4 regions of the Citrobacter sp. U14242 genome follow, and region 3 is predicted to be linked to each of the others. Evidence: predicted binding sites of a transcription regulator. Region 3 holds the regulator's gene; each other region holds the start of a gene.
What was found. The regulator PurR, encoded in region 3, represses purine synthesis genes. The targets are predictions, from matches to a motif close to CANGCAAACGTTTGCNTG.
Positions count from the first base shown of each region.

Region 1 (4,611 bases), on a different contig from region 3:
GCCGCCGTACTGAACGATAACGCCTTTCGGCTTCTCAATACGCACGATTTCCAGCACATCTTCCAGCGTCACCGGCTCGAAGTACAGACGGTCAGAGGTGTCGTAGTCGGTTGAAACGGTTTCCGGGTTACAGTTAACCATGATGGTCTCGTAACCGTCTTCACGCAGCGCCAATGAGGCGTGTACGCAGCAGTAGTCGAATTCAATACCCTGGCCGATACGGTTCGGGCCGCCGCCCAGAACCATAATTTTATCGCGGTCTACGGACGGATTCGCTTCACACTCTTCTTCATACGTGGAGTACATGTAAGCAGTATCAGTAGCAAATTCTGCGGCACAGGTGTCCACGCGCTTGTAAACCGGGTGCAGCTTATACTGTTCACGCCGTTTGCGAATTTCTGCTTCGCGCACGCCAGCCAGTTTAGCCAGACGCGCATCGGCGAAGCCTTTGCGTTTAAGCATACGCAGGAAGTCAGCGTCGAGGCCGTTAATGCCCACTTCAGTCACTTTCTCTTCCAGACGCACCAGCTCTTCAATCTGCACCAGGAACCAGCGGTCAATGTTAGTCAGGTTAAACACGCCGTCAACAGACAGACCGGCGCGGAAGGCATCGGCGATGTACCAGATACGCTCGGCGCCCGCGTCCTTCAGCTCACGGCGAATTTTGGTCAGTGCTTCCGGGTCATCAAGGCTCACTTTCGGGTCAAAACCGGTCGCGCCCACTTCCAGGCCACGCAGCGCTTTCTGCAGGGATTCCTGCTGCGTGCGGCCAATCGCCATCACTTCACCAACAGATTTCATCTGGGTGGTCAGACGGTCGTTTGCGCCGGCAAATTTCTCGAAGTTAAAACGTGGAATCTTCGTCACAACGTAGTCGATGGACGGTTCGAAGGAGGCCGGAGTACGACCACCGGTGATGTCGTTCATCAGCTCATCGAGGGTGTAACCCACCGCCAGTTTCGCCGCCACTTTAGCAATCGGGAAGCCCGTTGCTTTGGACGCCAGCGCTGAGGAACGGGACACACGCGGGTTCATTTCGATGACAATCAGGCGACCATTTTTCGGGTTCACCGCAAATTGCACGTTGGAACCACCGGTTTCCACACCAATTTCACGCAGTACCGCCATCGAGGCGTTACGCATGATTTGATATTCTTTGTCGGTCAGGGTCTGCGCCGGGGCAACCGTGATGGAGTCACCGGTATGGATACCCATGGCGTCGAAGTTTTCGATGGAGCAGACGATGATGCAATTGTCGTTTTTATCACGCACCACTTCCATCTCGTACTCTTTCCAGCCAATCAGCGATTCATCAATCAGCAGTTCGTTGGTTGGGGAGAGATCCAGGCCGCGTTCGCAGATTTCTTCGAACTCTTCACGGTTGTAAGCGATACCGCCACCGGTACCGCCCATGGTAAAGCTAGGTCGGATGATGCACGGGAAGCCAACATCAGCGGCAACCGCCAACGCTTCTTCCATGGTGTGGGCGATGCCTGAACGCGCAGTGTCGAGACCAATTTTTTTCATCGCGATGTCGAAACGACGACGGTCTTCCGCTTTATCAATGGCATCCGCCGTCGCACCAATCATGGTCACGCCGAACTCAGCCAGTACGCCCTGACGTTCCAGTTCCAGCGCACAGTTCAGCGCCGTCTGGCCCCCCATGGTCGGTAGCACCGCATCCGGGCGCTCTTTTTCGATAATTTTGCGCACCACTTCCCAGTGAATCGGCTCGATATAGGTTGCATCGGCCATTTCCGGGTCGGTCATGATGGTGGCCGGGTTGGAGTTCACGAGAATGACGCGGTAACCCTCTTCACGCAGCGCTTTACACGCCTGGGCACCGGAATAGTCAAACTCACACGCCTGACCGATTACAATCGGACCCGCGCCCAGAATCAGGATACTTTTTATGTCTGTACGTTTTGGCATGGCTCTTTTACTCCTGATTATTTCGCGGACTGACGGTATTGCTCAATAAGCTCGATAAAGTGGTCAAACAACGGCGCAGCGTCGTGCGGACCTGGGCTCGCCTCCGGGTGTCCCTGGAAGCTGAACGCCGGTTTGTCGGTACGATGAATCCCCTGCAGGGTGCCATCAAACAGCGACTTATGCGTCACGCGTAGATTGGCAGGCATGGAGGCTTCATCCACTGCAAAACCGTGGTTCTGCGCGGTGATCATCACGGTATTGTTATCAATATCTTTCACCGGATGGTTGCCGCCGTGGTGGCCAAACTTCATCTTGATGGTTTTTGCGCCGCTCGCCAGCGCCAGCAGTTGATGGCCGAGGCAGATGCCAAATACCGGAATATCGGTTTCGAGGAATTTCTGAATCGCAGTAATCGCGTAATCGCACGGGGCCGGGTCGCCAGGGCCGTTGGACAGGAAAACACCGTCCGGATTCATCTTGAGGACCTCTTCTGCAGAGGTCTGCGCCGGTACTACCGTCAGGCGGCAGCCGCGATCCGCTAACATACGCAGAATGTTGCGCTTGGCACCAAAATCGTAAGCCACGACGTGGAACGGGAGTTCATCAGCAGATTTTGCTTCCGGTAAGTCACCTGCCAGCGTCCAGCTGCCCTGCGTCCAGTGATACGGCTCCGCAGTGGTCACTTCTTTCGCCAGATCCATACCGTTCAGGCCCGGAAATGCTTTGGCTTTTTCCAGCGCCAGTGCCGCATCCGGGTTGTCACCCGCAATAATGCAGCCGTTCTGTGCGCCCTTTTCACGCAGCAGGCGCGTCAGCTTACGGGTATCGATATCGGCAATCGCCACGATGTTATGGCGCTTCAGGTAAGAAGAAAGGTCTTCAGTATCGCGGAAGTTGCTGGCAATCAGCGGCAGGTCGCGAATGACCAGACCTTGCGCATGTACCTGAGAAGATTCTGCATCGGCTTCATTGGTACCGACATTACCGATATGAGGATAAGTAAGAGTGACGATTTGGCGGGAATAGGAAGGATCAGTGAGGATTTCTTGATAACCGGTCATTGAAGTATTGAAAACGACTTCCCCAACCGCCGAACCTGTTGCCCCTATGGCCCGACCGTGAAACTGGGTTCCGTCTTCCAGAACCAATAGCGCTGACTTAATCAAAACACCCTCCAGAGAATATTCACTCACTTTATTTGCATATTAATTCATTAACACACCATGAATCAATGCAAATTTGCTTACCTATGGATTTCTGGCAAACGGCGGCATTCTAGAGATTGCCCACGTAAAAGTCTACCCAAAAGGACAATTTTTATTATTATTTTGCGCCATTGATGAATTAACTCGCCTCCAGGCATCAAAAAGATCAACTAACTTTGAGTGGAAAACGCTTGCGGAGCAGGAAGAGTATCAAATTTCAGAAGCAAGAGATAAAAAGTAGACCAAACGGTCAAAATTCACATTTTACTCACACAAAATAACACGAAAACATATAAAAATAAGGCACTCAGCTCAAAACTAACTTTAAATAGACAAAATAAAGGGCAATAAAATATTGCCCCATGTAATCAAACAATTACGACTACAATAACCACATCACGAAGGGTGGTAAACCTTATAAATTGCGTAAATCAAGCACGTCTCGCATATCAAAAAGACCATTTGATTTAGATTTCAGCCAAACTGCCGATCTCACTGCACCGTTAGCGAATGTCATACGACTGGAGGCTTTATGCGTAATCTCGATGCGCTCACCGATATCAGCAAACATCGCGGTATGTTCTCCAACGATATCTCCCGCACGCACCGTAGCAAAACCGATAGTGCCCGGCACACGTTCACCGGTATAACCTTCACGCGCATAGACGGCACAGTCTTTTAAATCTTTATCCAGTGCCCCGGCTATCGCCTCCCCCATCGCCAGCGCGGTACCAGACGGCGCATCCACTTTATGGCGGTGGTGAGCTTCAATAATTTCAATGTCGGTATAGTCACCCATCACTTTCGCGGCTTTCTCCAGCAGCTTCAGCATGACGTTAACGCCGACGCTAAAGTTAGCGGCGAAGACGATGCCAATATCCTGTGCAGCATCGTGAATAGCCTGTTTTCCCGCATCATCAAAACCAGTGGTACCAATTACCATGCCTTTGCCGTGCTGGCGACAAAACGCCAGATGTGTCAGCGTACCTTCCGGACGGGTAAAATCGATAAAAACGTCAAAATCATCTTTTATCGCTTCAAGGCTGCTTTGCACAGTTACGCCCGTCTTTCCTGCGCCCGCCAGTTCCCCGGCATCGCTACCCAGTAAGGAAGAGCCTTCACGTTCCAGCGCCGCACCAAGCTGTACGCCATCCATACCCAGCGTGGCCTGAATCAACTGACGCCCCATGCGTCCTCCGGCTCCCGCGATGGCAACGCGGATTTGTGCATCATGCATAGCTATTCTCTTTTGTTAATTTTACGTAAATCGTTTTCAGATTAACCAGCGTATCGCTGCGCCGCCAGCCGAAAACGTCGATAATTAGAATTTAATGATAAACAGGGAAAGATATCAGTAAAAGGCATGACGCCACGGAATAAGCAGCGTCATATCGTTATATAACGTGGAAATCAGGGGGCCAGTGCCAAAACGTGTGCCACCCACTGCTGGAACCCCTCGACATCCAGCCCCAGC
Region 1 covers NZ_JBKGLW010000007.1:132,031-136,641, reverse strand. Annotated here, with positions in the region: gene carB (carbamoyl-phosphate synthase large subunit) at 1-1,932, opposite strand, end outside; gene carA (glutamine-hydrolyzing carbamoyl-phosphate synthase small subunit) at 1,950-3,098, opposite strand; gene dapB (4-hydroxy-tetrahydrodipicolinate reductase) at 3,553-4,374, opposite strand; gene rihC (ribonucleoside hydrolase RihC) at 4,548-4,611, opposite strand, start outside.
Region 1: carA (glutamine-hydrolyzing carbamoyl-phosphate synthase small subunit) is a predicted target of PurR. The motif match lies at 3,190-3,207, and genes of this name have one in related genera.

Region 2 (4,611 bases), on a different contig from region 3:
AGTTTGAGCTCAACTACTTGCGTAAGCTGCTGCAAATCACCAAAGGCAATGTTACCCATGCTGCACGAATGGCGGGACGCAATCGCACAGAATTCTATAAATTGCTTTCTCGTCACGAGCTGGATGCAAACGACTTTAAAGAGTAGCACCGTCAATACGACTGATTTATGATACGGTGAGCAACCGGTTACGCGATAAAAACGACAGGAAAACCATGAAAAAAATTGATGCGATTATTAAACCCTTCAAGCTGGACGATGTCCGCGAAGCGCTGGCAGAAGTCGGCATTACCGGTATGACAGTGACAGAAGTGAAGGGGTTTGGCCGTCAGAAAGGCCACACCGAGCTGTACCGTGGCGCGGAATATATGGTGGATTTTCTACCGAAGGTAAAAATTGAAATCGTGGTTACCGACGATATTGTCGATACCTGTGTCGACACGATTATTCGTACTGCCCAGACTGGCAAAATCGGTGACGGTAAGATTTTTGTCTTCGATGTGGCGCGTGTTATTCGTATCCGTACCGGCGAAGAAGACGACGCGGCAATCTAAGTCGCGCCGTGCTTGCCGGATGGCGGTGTAAACACCTTATCCGGCCTACACACTCCCGTAGGCCTGATAAGCACAGCGCCATCAGGCATGACTTAATTACAAGACTTTATGTGGGCCGAAGCATTCGTAATGAATGTTTTCGTTTTTCACACCCAGACCGACCAGTTGCTTTGCAGCAAATTGCATAAAGCCAACCGGGCCGCACAGATAGAACTGCATCGTCGGGTCGCTGATAGCGCCTTCCAGTTTGTTCAGATCCATCAGTCCAACACTGTCAAACGTACCTTTCGCGCGATCGGCTTCGGTTGGCTCACGATACCAGGTGTGTGCACTAAAGCGTGGCAGCGTTTTGCCTAGTTCGTTGACTTCATCAGCAAAGGCATGCACGTCGCCGTTTTCCGCTGCGTGGAACCAGTTGACCTGCGCCGTGTGATTCGCTTTCGCCAGCGTATCCAGCATCGCCAGCATTGGGGTCTGACCCACGCCTGCGGAAATCAGCGACACCGGGGTATCGGTGGCGACATCCATAAAGAAATCGCCCGCAGGTGCGGCTAAATGAACAACGTCACCCACATTTGCGTGGTTGTGCAACCAGGTTGAGACCTGGCCACCTTCTTCACGCTTAACAGCAATACGGTAGCCTTTGCCGTTCGGTTTACGGGTCAGTGAGTACTGACGAATTTCCTGATGTGGGAAGCCTTCTGGCTTCAGCCAAACGCCCAGATACTGTCCCGGGTGGTATTCAGCAACGGTTTTGCCGTCAACAGGTTCGAACTCAAAGCTGGTGATAAGCGCACTGCGAGGCGTTTTGGCCACGATACGGAAAGGACGGGTGCCTTCCCAGCCGCCATTTTTGTTGGCGTTCTCGCTGTAAATCTGCGCTTCACGGTTGATGAAGACGTTAGCCAGCACCCCATACGCTTTGCCCCACGCATCCAGCACTTCTTGTCCTGGACTGAACATCTCATCCAGCGTTGCCAACAGATGCCCCCCCACGATGTTGTATTGCTCGGGTTTAATCTGGAAACTGGTATGCTTCTGGGCAATTTTCTCGACCGCTGGCAGCAGCGCTGGCAGGTTTTCGATATTGCTGGCATACGCGGCAATGGCGTTAAACAACGCTTCACGTTGATCGCCATTACGCTGGTTACTCATGTTGAAAATTTCTTTCAGCTCTGGGTTATGCGTAAACATGCGATCGTAGAAATGAGCGGTCAGTTTCGGACCTGTTTCAACCAGCAAGGGGATGGTGGCTTTCACTGTAGCGATGGTTTGTGCGTCAAGCATACGGTCTTCCTTTATCTGAAACTTTAATGATGTATGTCAAATACATCTTATAAAAAATACCCCTGCATTGTAAATGGTTCTTTGTAACTTTGCGTTGTAAAGGTTACAACGTGAAAAATCTGCATCACAAACCTGAAAAGAAATCCGTTGAAATTCGCCATCTCTTTATTCTCCAAAGCCTTGTATGCTGTGGAGGTAATCGTTTGCGTAAAATCCTTTGTCAAGACCTGTTATCGAGGAATGATTCGGTTATACTGTTGGCCGTTGTCCTATGGACCGCCTTTATAAGGCCTAAAAATTTATCGTTAGCTGAGTCAGGAGATGCGGATGTTAAAGCGTGAAATGAACATTGCCGATTATGATGCCGAACTGTGGCAGGCTATGGAGCAGGAAAAAGTACGTCAGGAAGAGCACATCGAACTGATCGCCTCCGAAAACTACACCAGCCCGCGTGTTATGCAGGCACAGGGTTCTCAGCTGACCAACAAATATGCTGAAGGTTATCCGGGCAAGCGCTACTACGGCGGTTGCGAATACGTTGATATCGTTGAGCAACTGGCGATCGACCGCGCGAAAGCGCTGTTTGGTGCTGATTACGCTAACGTCCAACCGCACTCAGGTTCTCAGGCTAACTTCGCTGTTTATACCGCTCTGCTGCAACCGGGCGATACCGTTCTGGGTATGAACCTGGCACAAGGCGGCCACCTGACTCACGGCTCCCCGGTAAACTTCTCCGGTAAACTGTACAACATCATCCCTTACGGTATTGATGAGTCCGGTAAAATTGACTACGAAGACATGGCTAAGCAGGCCAAAGAGCACAAGCCGAAGATGATCATCGGTGGCTTCTCTGCTTATTCCGGTGTGGTTGACTGGGCAAAAATGCGTGAAATCGCCGACAGCATCGGCGCATACCTGTTTGTTGACATGGCGCACGTTGCGGGTCTGATTGCCGCAGGCGTTTACCCGAACCCGGTTCCGCATGCTCATGTTGTGACTACCACCACCCACAAAACCCTGGCGGGTCCGCGTGGCGGCCTGATCCTGGCGAAAGGCGGTGACGAAGAGCTGTACAAAAAGCTGAATTCCGCTGTCTTCCCAAATGCGCAGGGCGGCCCTCTGATGCACGTGATTGCCGGTAAAGCGGTAGCACTGAAAGAAGCGATGGAGCCAGAGTTCAAAGTTTACCAACAGCAGGTTGCTAAAAATGCCAAAGCGATGGTGGAAGTGTTCCTGAACCGTGGTTACAAAGTGGTTTCTGGCGGTACTGAAAACCACTTGTTCCTGCTGGATCTGGTTGATAAAAACCTGACCGGTAAAGAAGCTGACGCTGCGCTGGGCCGTGCTAACATCACCGTTAACAAAAACAGCGTTCCGAACGATCCGAAGAGCCCGTTTGTAACGTCCGGTATCCGCATCGGTTCTCCGGCTGTGACTCGTCGTGGCTTTAAAGAAGCAGAAGTGAAAGAACTGGCTGGCTGGATGTGTGACGTTCTGGACAACATCAATGACGAAGCTGTTATTGAGCGTGTGAAAGGTAAAGTGCTGGATATCTGTGCACGCTTCCCGGTTTACGCGTAAGCGTTAATCGTTTGATGTGAAAAAGGCCGCGAATGCGGCCTTTTTTGTGCCCGATGGTGCTGTGTTTATCAGGCCGTTATCACAAGGACTTCAACGCCACAGTTGGATCACGCAGAGCTTCCTCGTTCACCGCTCGTCCAGACTGAATCAGCTTACGCAACACGCGCACTTCGCGTCCGTTGTTGAGCGCTACTGCGCCAATCAACGCCTCGTCGCGTAGCTGGAACCAGATAGCCTTGCCGTCATCTGGATTGCCGCGAACGACCCAGTTCTCTCCACACATATCACCAACAAATTGCAGATTGTCATTAAATTGGTCGGTCCAGAACCAGGGCGGGGGCAGTGTCGGTAGAGGTAATTCGAGCATAGCCGCTGCGGCAGTTTGCGCCTGATTATTGGCGTTTTCCCAGCTTTCACAACGTTGCAGCGTTCCGTCTGGCAAACGCTGTACTGCCACATCACCGGCGGCAAAAATGTTCGGATCTGCGGTTGTGCATGAGGTATCAATGATAATGCCATTTGCCACATCAAGACCTGCCTCACGGGCAAGCCCGTCGTTGGCAATAATCCCGATACCGTAAATCACGCTATCAACCTGAAGCTGCTCACCGCTTTGCAATGTAAGAGTAAGACGCTCTCCCTCAAACACCTGCTCAATCGCATTGTTGAGAATAAGGTGTACGCCCGCCTGCTGATGACGGGCGGCCAGGTAACGCTGTATCGGCAGCGGCGCGTTGCGGCCCATCACCGTGGTGGCCAGTTCAATGACGGTGACCTGGCAACCGCGCTGCGTGGCGCTGGCGGCCAGCTCAAGTCCAATGGTTCCGGCCCCGACAATGGCGAACGACTGCCCAGGGCTGAGCGCTTCCCGCAGACGCGTCGCATCCCCGGCGTGGCGCAGCGTGAAGCAGCGATCACCGAGCGTATCCAGTAATGGGAACGGGCGCGCTGACGCACCCGTGGCAATCAGTAACCGATCCCACGGGTAGGTCTGCCCGTCAGCCAATGCCAGCTCGTGGGTTTGTCGGCCGAGCGTTCGCACGGTTACGCCCAGATGCAGCTGAACGTTATTGTCCCGCCACCAGTCCGTGCTCAGCACCGGCTGTAGCTGTGGGGCGTCGTCCAGCAGCATGGCTTTGGACAATGGAGGGCGTTCGTACGGCAGATGCGGTTCATTGGAGAACAGATGT
Region 2 covers NZ_JBKGLW010000001.1:40,598-45,208, forward strand. Annotated here, with positions in the region: gene glrR (two-component system response regulator GlrR) at 1-146, shown strand, start outside; gene glnB (nitrogen regulatory protein P-II) at 215-553, shown strand; gene hmpA (NO-inducible flavohemoprotein) at 650-1,840, opposite strand; gene glyA (serine hydroxymethyltransferase) at 2,168-3,421, shown strand; gene hcaD (phenylpropionate dioxygenase ferredoxin reductase subunit) at 3,501-4,611, opposite strand, start outside.
Region 2: glyA (serine hydroxymethyltransferase) is a predicted target of PurR. The motif match lies at 2,033-2,050, and genes of this name have one in related genera.

Region 3 (4,611 bases):
GATGTGTTGTCAGTCTGTGACTGCATTTTGTAGCCTAGCGCGGCCAGCAGCACTGTCGTCAGCATAACGCTGGTGGTGGTGAGCAGCGGCGTGCTGATTAACCACGAAACGACCAGGCTTGCCAGGAAGCATAACCCCAGTTGCAGCGTGTTCTGCAGCGCAGCGGCACGCCCTGTTGCCTGAGGGAATGGACGCAGCGCCTGGGCGACAACGATAGGGTAGATTGCCCCGTTTGCAATGGCCATCACGCAGAATGGGATCAGGATTTCAGCCAACGCAACGTGGTGAATAAAGCCAGTAGCCCAGGTGGCGATAACGCTAATGGCATACAGGATAAGTAACCACGGCAGAAGCTGGCGACCCTGCCATTTTTGCAGTGCCGCGCGGCAGCCGTAACCACCGATCAAAAATGCAATAGTTTGCGGAACATAGCTCAAACCAATCACAGCCGGACTATAGCCCATTTCGCTAAGGATAAACGGTGAACCCGTCAGCCATGCGAAGAAGCTCGCAGAACATGCTGCGTAAATCAGTACATTTCCACGGTATGCTTTGGAGCGCAGCAGCGTAGCGAACGTCAGTTTATCCTGGCTATCATCGCGCGCTTTTGCCGTTGGTTTTAAGCGCAGAGCCGGCAACATCAGGATCAGGGTAATCGCAAAAAGGGTGGCAAAAATGGCCTGCCAGGAAAAATGTATCAGGATCCAACTGCCTAATAACGGTGCAAGTGCAGGAGACAATCCGACCAGCGGCATAATGGTGGCAAAGATGCGGTTTACTTTTTGTGAAGGATAATAATCGGTAACCAGCGCCTGCCAGATAACCGAAGCCGCACAGACACCAACGGCCTGAATAAAGCGAAGCACCAGTAAGCCGGTGGCGTTTTCTACCCACAACATGCCCAGGCTGCCCAGCGCAAAGATGGATAAGCCCAGCATCAAAATCGGTTTACGACCATAGTGGTCGGAAAGTGGCCCCCACAAAAGTTGTGCAACGGCAAAACCGGCTAAGAACAAACTAAGGCTGGCACTCACGGCAGAAGCGGGTGTCTGTAAATCGGACTGAATAGCAGCAAAGGCGGGCAAATACATATCGGTTGCCAGAAAACCTAGCACGCTAAGACCTGCCAGCCAGACTAAAAACCCTTTTCCTGGTTGCATTATCGTTTCTCTTTTTAGCAATAGAACATTGCCGCTGAGTGTAGTGAGTGTAATTCTCGCTGTGAAACGCTAATATTTGCTTACTGATTTCAAATTTTTTGCAGGCAGAGCATGTGGTCGGAATATTCACTTGAAGTTGTTGATGCGGTGGCGCGTAACGGTAGCTTTAGTTCGGCTGCTCAGGAGTTGCACCGCGTACCTTCGGCGGTAAGCTACACTGTGCGCCAACTGGAAGAGTGGCTGGCTGTACCTCTTTTTGAACGTCGTCACCGGGACGTGGAATTAACGCCTGCTGGCGCGTGGTTTTTAAAAGAAGGTCGGTCTGTTATCAAAAAAATGCAGATCACCCGTCAGCAATGTCAACAAATCGCCAATGGCTGGCGAGGACAGCTGGCGATTGCGGTAGATAATATTGTTCGCCCGGAACGAACCCGACAGATGATTGTGGATTTCTACCGCCATTTCGATGATGTGGAGCTTCTGGTCTTTCAGGAGGTGTTTAATGGCGTCTGGGACGCGCTTTCGGACGGTCGTGTGGAGTTAGCTATCGGAGCAACGCAGGCCATTCCGGTAGGGGGACGCTATACGTTCCGGGATATGGGAATGTTGAGCTGGAGTTGCGTGGTAGCCAGTCATCATCCGCTGGCGACAATGCCGGGACCGCTCAGTGACGATACGTTGCGCAACTGGCCATCGCTGGTGCGCGAAGACACGTCCCGCACGCTGCCGAAACGTATTACATGGTTGCTGCACAACCAAAAACGCGTCGTGGTTCCTGACTGGGAATCCTCGGCCACCTGCTTGTCAGCCGGACTCTGTGTCGGGATGGTACCGACGCATTTTGCAAAACCGTGGATCGATAGCGGAAAATGGGTGGCGTTACAGCTGGAAAATCCGTTCCCGGATGCCGCGTGTTGCCTGACCTGGCAACAGAATGATACGTCGCCTGCACTGAGCTGGTTACTGGACTACCTGGGGGATAGTGAGACGCTGAATAAAGAGTGGCTGCGGGAGCCGGATGAGCTCCTCGCATAGCGTAATGCCGTTCAGTTAAGCATGTATGGAGAGCAGAACCCTTTCTCGGAGAGAGTATGTTCATTACCCCCGCCAACACCGATTGATGCTTTCTGAACGGCATTACCCACATAACGGGCTTAACGACGATAATCGCGGAATGGACCGTCGGCAACGGAACGACGTTCTACCAGACGTGGATGCACCTCGATTGACTGCGATTCTTCACGTTTATTCACGATACGGTCTAACAGCATGTTGAAAGCTGTTTCACCAAGTGAATCTTTTGGCTGGTGGATGGTGGTCAGCGCAGGGGTGAAGTAACGAGCGTTGCGCACGTTGTCGTAACCGATAACTGAGATATCCTGCGGCACGCGCAGTCCCATCTCGTCTGCGGCACACAGCGCACCCATCGCCATAATATCGCCACCACAGAATACGGCGGTTGGGCGATGCGACTGGGAGATGATTTGTTGCATAGCGCGGTAGCCGGATTCAGGTTCGAAATCACCCTGTACAATCCAGTTTTCGGGAACTTTAATCAGCGCTTCTTCCATCGCTTTCATGAAGCCAGCCAGGCGGCCTGCGCCGGTATTACGCTCCATGGGACCCGGGATCACACCGATCTCACGATGACCGCGTTCAATCAGATACCGGCCCGCCATGTAACCACCTTCGAAAGCGTTATCAATGACGGTATCGGTAAAGTCGGCTTTTGCTTCGCCCCAGTCCATGACCACCATTGGAATATGGCGATACTCTTCGAGCATGGAAAGCAGTGATTCCGGATACTCTGAACACATTACCAACAGGCCATCTACGCGCTTTTGCGCCATCATAGACAGGTATGCCTGCTGTTTTTCAAGACTGTTCCAGGCGTTGCCCAGAATCAGCGTGTAGCCTTTCTGGAAACAATTCTTCTCAACAGCCTCGATAATTTCGGCAAAATAGGCAGCTTCACTGCTGGTTGCCAACAAACCGATCGATTTGGTGTGATTCACCTTCAGGCTACGTGCCACTGCGCTGGGGGAGTAGTGCAGTTCTTTAATCGCTGCCCAGACAGCGTTGCGCGTTTCTTCTGCGACAAAGCGCGTTTTGTTAATTACGTGTGATACGGTTGTAGTGGAAACGTTTGCTCGCTTCGCTACATCTTTAATAGTTGCCATTACATCTCACTCCAGACCATATCCTAAGCTCCTGAGAATACTCCAGGTAAACGTTTGCCTTCACACACCCTCAACGCAACGTCGGGGTTGCGGCACGCCGGGAAAACGACACGGAACGTCAGGAAGGGGTCAATGGCCGGTACGCTAATCAAGTAAGCGTGGAATTTTGTCTGATCTTAACGAAAAGGGGAAGAGTTAAAAGCAGTTATCAATATAAATCGTGAGAGATTTTTGCTTTCAAGTGTGTAAAAATGCGCAATATCACTTTTTGTGTGGGAATAAAAAGGAGAAAACTTGATGAGCACCGATCTGAAATTTTCGTTAGTGACGACCATAATTGTTCTGGGCCTGATTGTCGCGGGTGGCCTGACTGCAGCACTGCACTGATTTCCCCCCGAGGGAGTTTGCTCTCCCTCACCCTTTCTGCTTGTCTTTTCCGTCCTATTTTTTGCCAATAAGCAAAAGTCTTTTGCAATTTTGTTAACTTTATTAATTTTGCGATCAATGTCATGCTTTTGACTCTTATGATGTGTCGTGCCAAGGCTCGACGTTACGGAGTCGATAGATGAAAATAAATTATCCTTTACTGGCGCTGGCGATAGGTGCGTTTGGCATTGGAACGACAGAATTTTCTCCCATGGGATTGCTACCCGTCATTGCCAAAGGTGTGGATGTTTCAATTCCGGCCGCTGGGATGTTAATCAGCGCGTATGCGGTAGGCGTGATGGTTGGCGCACCGCTGATGACATTACTGCTGTCCCATCGTGCGCGTCGCAATGCGCTTATCTTCCTGATGGCCATTTTTACGTTGGGTAATGTGCTTTCGGCGATATCTCCGGATTACACGACGCTGATGCTGTCGCGCATTTTGACCAGTCTTAACCACGGGGCATTTTTTGGCCTCGGTTCGGTTGTGGCAGCAAGCGTTGTCCCCAAACATAAACAGGCCAGCGCCGTTGCGACTATGTTTATGGGGTTAACTATCGCCAATATTGGCGGTGTTCCCGCGGCAACCTGGCTTGGGGAAACCATCGGCTGGCGTATGTCCTTTATGGCGACGGCGGGACTGGGTGTTATCGCAATGGTCAGTCTGTTCTTCTCGTTACCGAAAGGTGGGGCTGGTGAGCGCCCTGATGTGCGCAAAGAACTGGCGGTGTTAATGCGTCCACAAGTGGTGTCAGCGTTACTGACGACCGTTCTGGGGGCCGGGGCGATGTTTACGCTTTATACCTACATCTCACCCGTGCTGCATAGCATTACTCATGCTACGC
Region 3 covers NZ_JBKGLW010000004.1:169,978-174,588, reverse strand. Annotated here, with positions in the region: gene punC (purine nucleoside transporter PunC) at 1-1,160, opposite strand, end outside; gene punR (DNA-binding transcriptional activator PunR) at 1,272-2,195, shown strand; gene purR (HTH-type transcriptional repressor PurR) at 2,315-3,340, opposite strand; gene cydH (cytochrome bd-I accessory subunit CydH) at 3,638-3,727, shown strand; gene ACLJXE_RS07910 (MFS transporter) at 3,906-4,611, shown strand, end outside.

Region 4 (4,611 bases), on a different contig from region 3:
CAGCGGTAGCGTCGGCTCAAGCACAAAGCGCAGCCCTTTTTGTTGCGCCTGCAAGCCGGAGAGGTTTTCCAGATCCGCCATAAAGCTGGTGAAATCGATTGGCTGGTTATCGAGCTGGACTTTGCGCCGCTCCATCTTATCCATATCGATAATATCGTTGAAAATGTTCCCCAGCGTCACGGCGGAAACATGGATAGTTTTGAGATATTTTTCCTGCTCAGCGGTTAAATCTGTATCTAACAGAATCCGACTTAAACCGACGATACCGTTAAGCGGCGTACGCAGCTCGTGGCTGATCGTAGAGATAAAGGTAGTCTTGTCACGACTGGCGCGCTCAAGGGCGTCCTGATAGCGCTTACGCTCGGTAATATCACGACCAAAGCCCATCAGACCGTGTCGTTTCCCGACGCGGTCGTAGTAGGGCACTTTACGGATCTCAAAGCAGGCTTTGCGCCCGTCCGGATAGTCGAGCCATTGCTCATAGGTCAGCGAAACGTTATGGCGGAATACCTTCTCGTCGGTTTCAATAACTTTTTCAGCCGCCTCTGGCGAATACACATCAGCCGGCTTTAGATTCACCAGTTGCTTTTCGCTCTTACCTGTCAGCAGCTCCATCGCACGGTTACAGCCGGAAAACTCTTTATCTTCATTGCGATAAAAAACCAGGTCCGGTGAAGCATCAAGGAAAGAACGTAAAAATGAAGATTGCTGCTCAAGCTGGATCTGCGCTTCTTCACGCTCTTTGATTTCGACCTTCAGCTGTTCAAACGTCTCCTGCCGCTCAGCTTCCGCCTTTTCACGTTCGACAATCTCCTGATTGAGTTGGGCGATATTATCCTTCAACTGCACGTTGAGCTTGAGATCGCGCTCGCGCATCTCTTCCAGCTTCTGTACCAGTCGGGAAAGGCGTTGCCGGGACTCCTCCAGTTGTTCAACCACCACAGACAGGAAGTAGACAGCCCAGGGGGTAATTAACAGGCCAAAAAAGATAGAACGGATGACATCAATGCTTTCTACCTGGCCATGCAGCACCATAGTGACAGCCATCTGCACCACAATTGCCAACACAACCAAAGCCAGCGCCAACAGCAGCGAAAAGCGCACCAGACCTAACTTCATCATCAGGTCGACATAGTATTGCGCCAGCATACGAATTTGCTTCATAGAGGGTTCCTTCACGACAACTTGGCACAATAATACTCAATTCTCAGCGTGACGTTTAAGATTGTGCAAGAAATGCGTAGTTTCCCTCATCGCGCTACGCGTCTGGCAGGCTCCAGGGGGTCCCCAGAGCGGATCCCTGGACGCCATGTTCATTGAGATACCTGTCCAGTTCGACCATCCCGGTCCAGCGATTTTCACACCACAACGGGGCCAGTAGCGTAGGACGGCGCGCGCTGGCGGAAATGCGGTGATAAATCACCTCGGGTGGCGTATGGCGAATCATCTCACCTGCGGTGACCGTGTACTCATCCAGTCCAATGCCGTACAACCGTCCAGCCTCCCAGGCTTTCGCCATCGTACTGCCCTTCACGATATGCAGCGGATGCAGCTTAATACCGTCAACGCCAGTATCCACCACGCGCTCCAGCGTTTGCAGGCATTCCTCCTGCCCTTCTCCCGGCAGACCGACAATAAGGTGTGAACACACCTTCAGCCCACGCTCCCGTGCCAGTTGGGTGGTACGCTGATAGCAGGCAAAATCATGCCCGCGATTAATGCGATGCAACGTCTTGTCATGGGCAGTTTGCAAACCCAGTTCCAGCCACACTTCGTAGCCCTGCTCCTTGTACTCGCACAGCAGATCGAGCACGGCATCCGGCACACAGTCAGGGCGCGTGCCAACACACAGCCCGACAATGCTGGCCTGACTGACCGCCTGTTGGTACATCGAACGCAGCACCTGTACTTCCGCAAAGGTACTGGTATAAGCCTGAAAATAGGCCAGATAGCGCTTCGCGCGATTCACCAGTTGCGCTTGATGTTCGAGTTGCTCAGCAATGGAATGATGCTGCTGCGCTTCGTCAGCAAAGGAGGCGACATTACAGAAGGTACATCCGCCACGTCCAATGGTGCCATCGCGATTTGGGCAGCTAAACCCGCCGTGTAGCGTGAGTTTATGAACCTTTTGCCCATAACGGCGAGAAAGATCCCCACCAAACATATTGACTAATTTCTGTAACTGCATAATCTGATAGACCGCGCCTTGAAAAGAGGCCAAAGCCTGCCATTTTTAGCCTCAGTCGGCGATGACCTGGATCAATCGCCCTGGCGAGCCTTTATTTATTGAATAACCATTCAAAATAACCGAAATTTCATTCAATCAAAAAGTAATTACTTTTCCTTATATCTCGCTATTTTTTTATCTTCTGATGGCTCTCATGTAAAAACAGTATCTTTAAGACGCCAAAAGTCTACAAGCCAGCATAAAATACCAAACATTGAGATAAACAAAGGGAGGACGGGAGATAACCGGCCTTCCTGACAGTGAGACAGATCACACTTCACCAGCGATCACACTCTGGTTAAATCAATGTAAAAATACCTTTATTTTCAATGCATTCATAAAGTTAATCGCCCTATAGCACATTTTTGCATAAATAAGATTGCCATTTGACCTGTGTGTGGATTCCCGATAACTTGGAAATCCGCTGGAAGCTTTCTGGATGAGCAGTCTGCTCATCATATTTATGCAGTAATTGAGATTCCCTCTGAAGCAAGTCCTCAAACTTGTTTGACCTATGCGAAAAGGATAAAGAGGGCGAATGCGAGGTGAGCGTATGAAACGCAAACCCCGTCGCCATGCTCTTGGTGTGCCCGCGCGCAAACGGTATCGGAGAGGTGTCCCGCAGAGCCTGGGGAGGTTCACTGATATGTTGTACGATAAATCCCTTGAGAAGGATAACTGTGGTTTCGGCCTGATCGCCCACATAGAAGGCGAACCTAGCCACAAGGTAGTGCGTACCGCCATACACGCACTGGCCCGTATGCAGCACCGTGGCGCAATTCTTGCCGATGGCAAAACCGGCGATGGTTGCGGCTTGTTGTTACAAAAACCTGACCGCTTTTTCCGCATTGTTGCGCAAGAGCGCGGCTGGCGTTTAGCTAAAAACTACGCCGTTGGCATGATCTTTTTAAATAAAGACCCTGAACTGGCAGCGGCATCTCGTCGCATTGTTGAAGAAGAATTACAGCAGGAGACTCTGTCGATCGTAGGCTGGCGCGACGTGCCAACCAACGAAGGTGTTCTCGGTGAAATCGCCCTTTCCTCCCTGCCTCGTATCGAGCAAATTTTTGTCAACGCCCCTGCTGGCTGGCGCCCACGCGATATGGAGCGCCGCCTGTTCATCGCACGCCGTCGTATCGAAAAACGCCTCCAGGACGATAAAGACTTCTACGTCTGTAGCTTGTCGAATCTGGTTAATATCTATAAAGGTCTGTGTATGCCGGCAGATTTGCCGCGCTTTTACCTGGACCTCGCGGACCTGCGCCTGGAGTCGGCCATCTGCCTGTTCCACCAACGCTTCTCCACCAACACCGTGCCGCGCTGGCCGCTGGCACAACCGTTCCGCTACCTGGCACACAACGGTGAAATCAACACCATCACCGGTAACCGTCAGTGGGCGCGCGCGCGTACTTACAAATTCCAGACCCCATTGATCCCGGACCTGCACGATGCCGCGCCGTTCGTCAACGAAACCGGTTCCGACTCCAGTTCCATGGATAACATGCTGGAACTGCTGCTGGCGGGGGGCATGGACATTATCCGTGCTATGCGCCTGCTGGTACCGCCAGCCTGGCAGAACAACCCGGACATGGACCCGGAACTGCGCGCGTTCTTTGATTTTAACTCCATGCACATGGAGCCATGGGACGGCCCGGCAGGTATTGTCATGTCAGACGGTCGTTTTGCCGCCTGTAACCTTGATCGTAACGGCCTGCGCCCGGCGCGCTATGTCATCACCAAAGACAAGCTCATCACCTGCGCTTCTGAAGTTGGGATCTGGGATTATCAGCCGGATGAAGTGGTCGAGAAAGGTCGCGTCGGCCCGGGCGAACTGATGGTTATTGATACCCGCAGCGGGCGCATTCTGCATTCCGCCGAAACTGATGACGATCTGAAAAGCCGCCACCCGTATAAAGAGTGGATGGAGAAGAACGTCCGCCGGCTGGTGCCGTTTGAAGATCTGCCAGACGATCAAGTCGGCAGCCGCGAACTGGACGATGATACCCTCGCCAGCTACCAGAAACAGTTTAACTACAGCGCTGAAGAGCTGGACTCTGTCATTCGGGTACTGGGAGAGAACGGCCAGGAAGCCGTTGGATCAATGGGTGATGACACCCCGTTTGCCGTGCTCTCCAGCCAGCCGCGCATTATTTATGACTACTTCCGTCAACAGTTCGCACAGGTCACAAACCCGCCTATCGATCCGTTGCGTGAGGCACACGTCATGTCACTGGCCACCAGCATTGGTCGTGAGATGAACGTCTTTTGCGAGGCAGAAGGCCAGGCACACCGCTTGAGCTTCAAATCGCCGATTCTGCTGTACTCCGATTTCACCCAGCTCACCACCATGAAAGAAGATCACTATCGCGCCGACCGGTTGGATA
Region 4 covers NZ_JBKGLW010000005.1:282,070-286,680, forward strand. Annotated here, with positions in the region: gene arcB (aerobic respiration two-component sensor histidine kinase ArcB) at 1-1,164, opposite strand, end outside; gene ACLJXE_RS10645 (TIGR01212 family radical SAM protein) at 1,259-2,188, opposite strand; gene gltB (glutamate synthase large subunit) at 2,874-4,611, shown strand, end outside.
Region 4: gltB (glutamate synthase large subunit) is a predicted target of PurR. The motif match lies at 2,821-2,838, and genes of this name have one in related genera.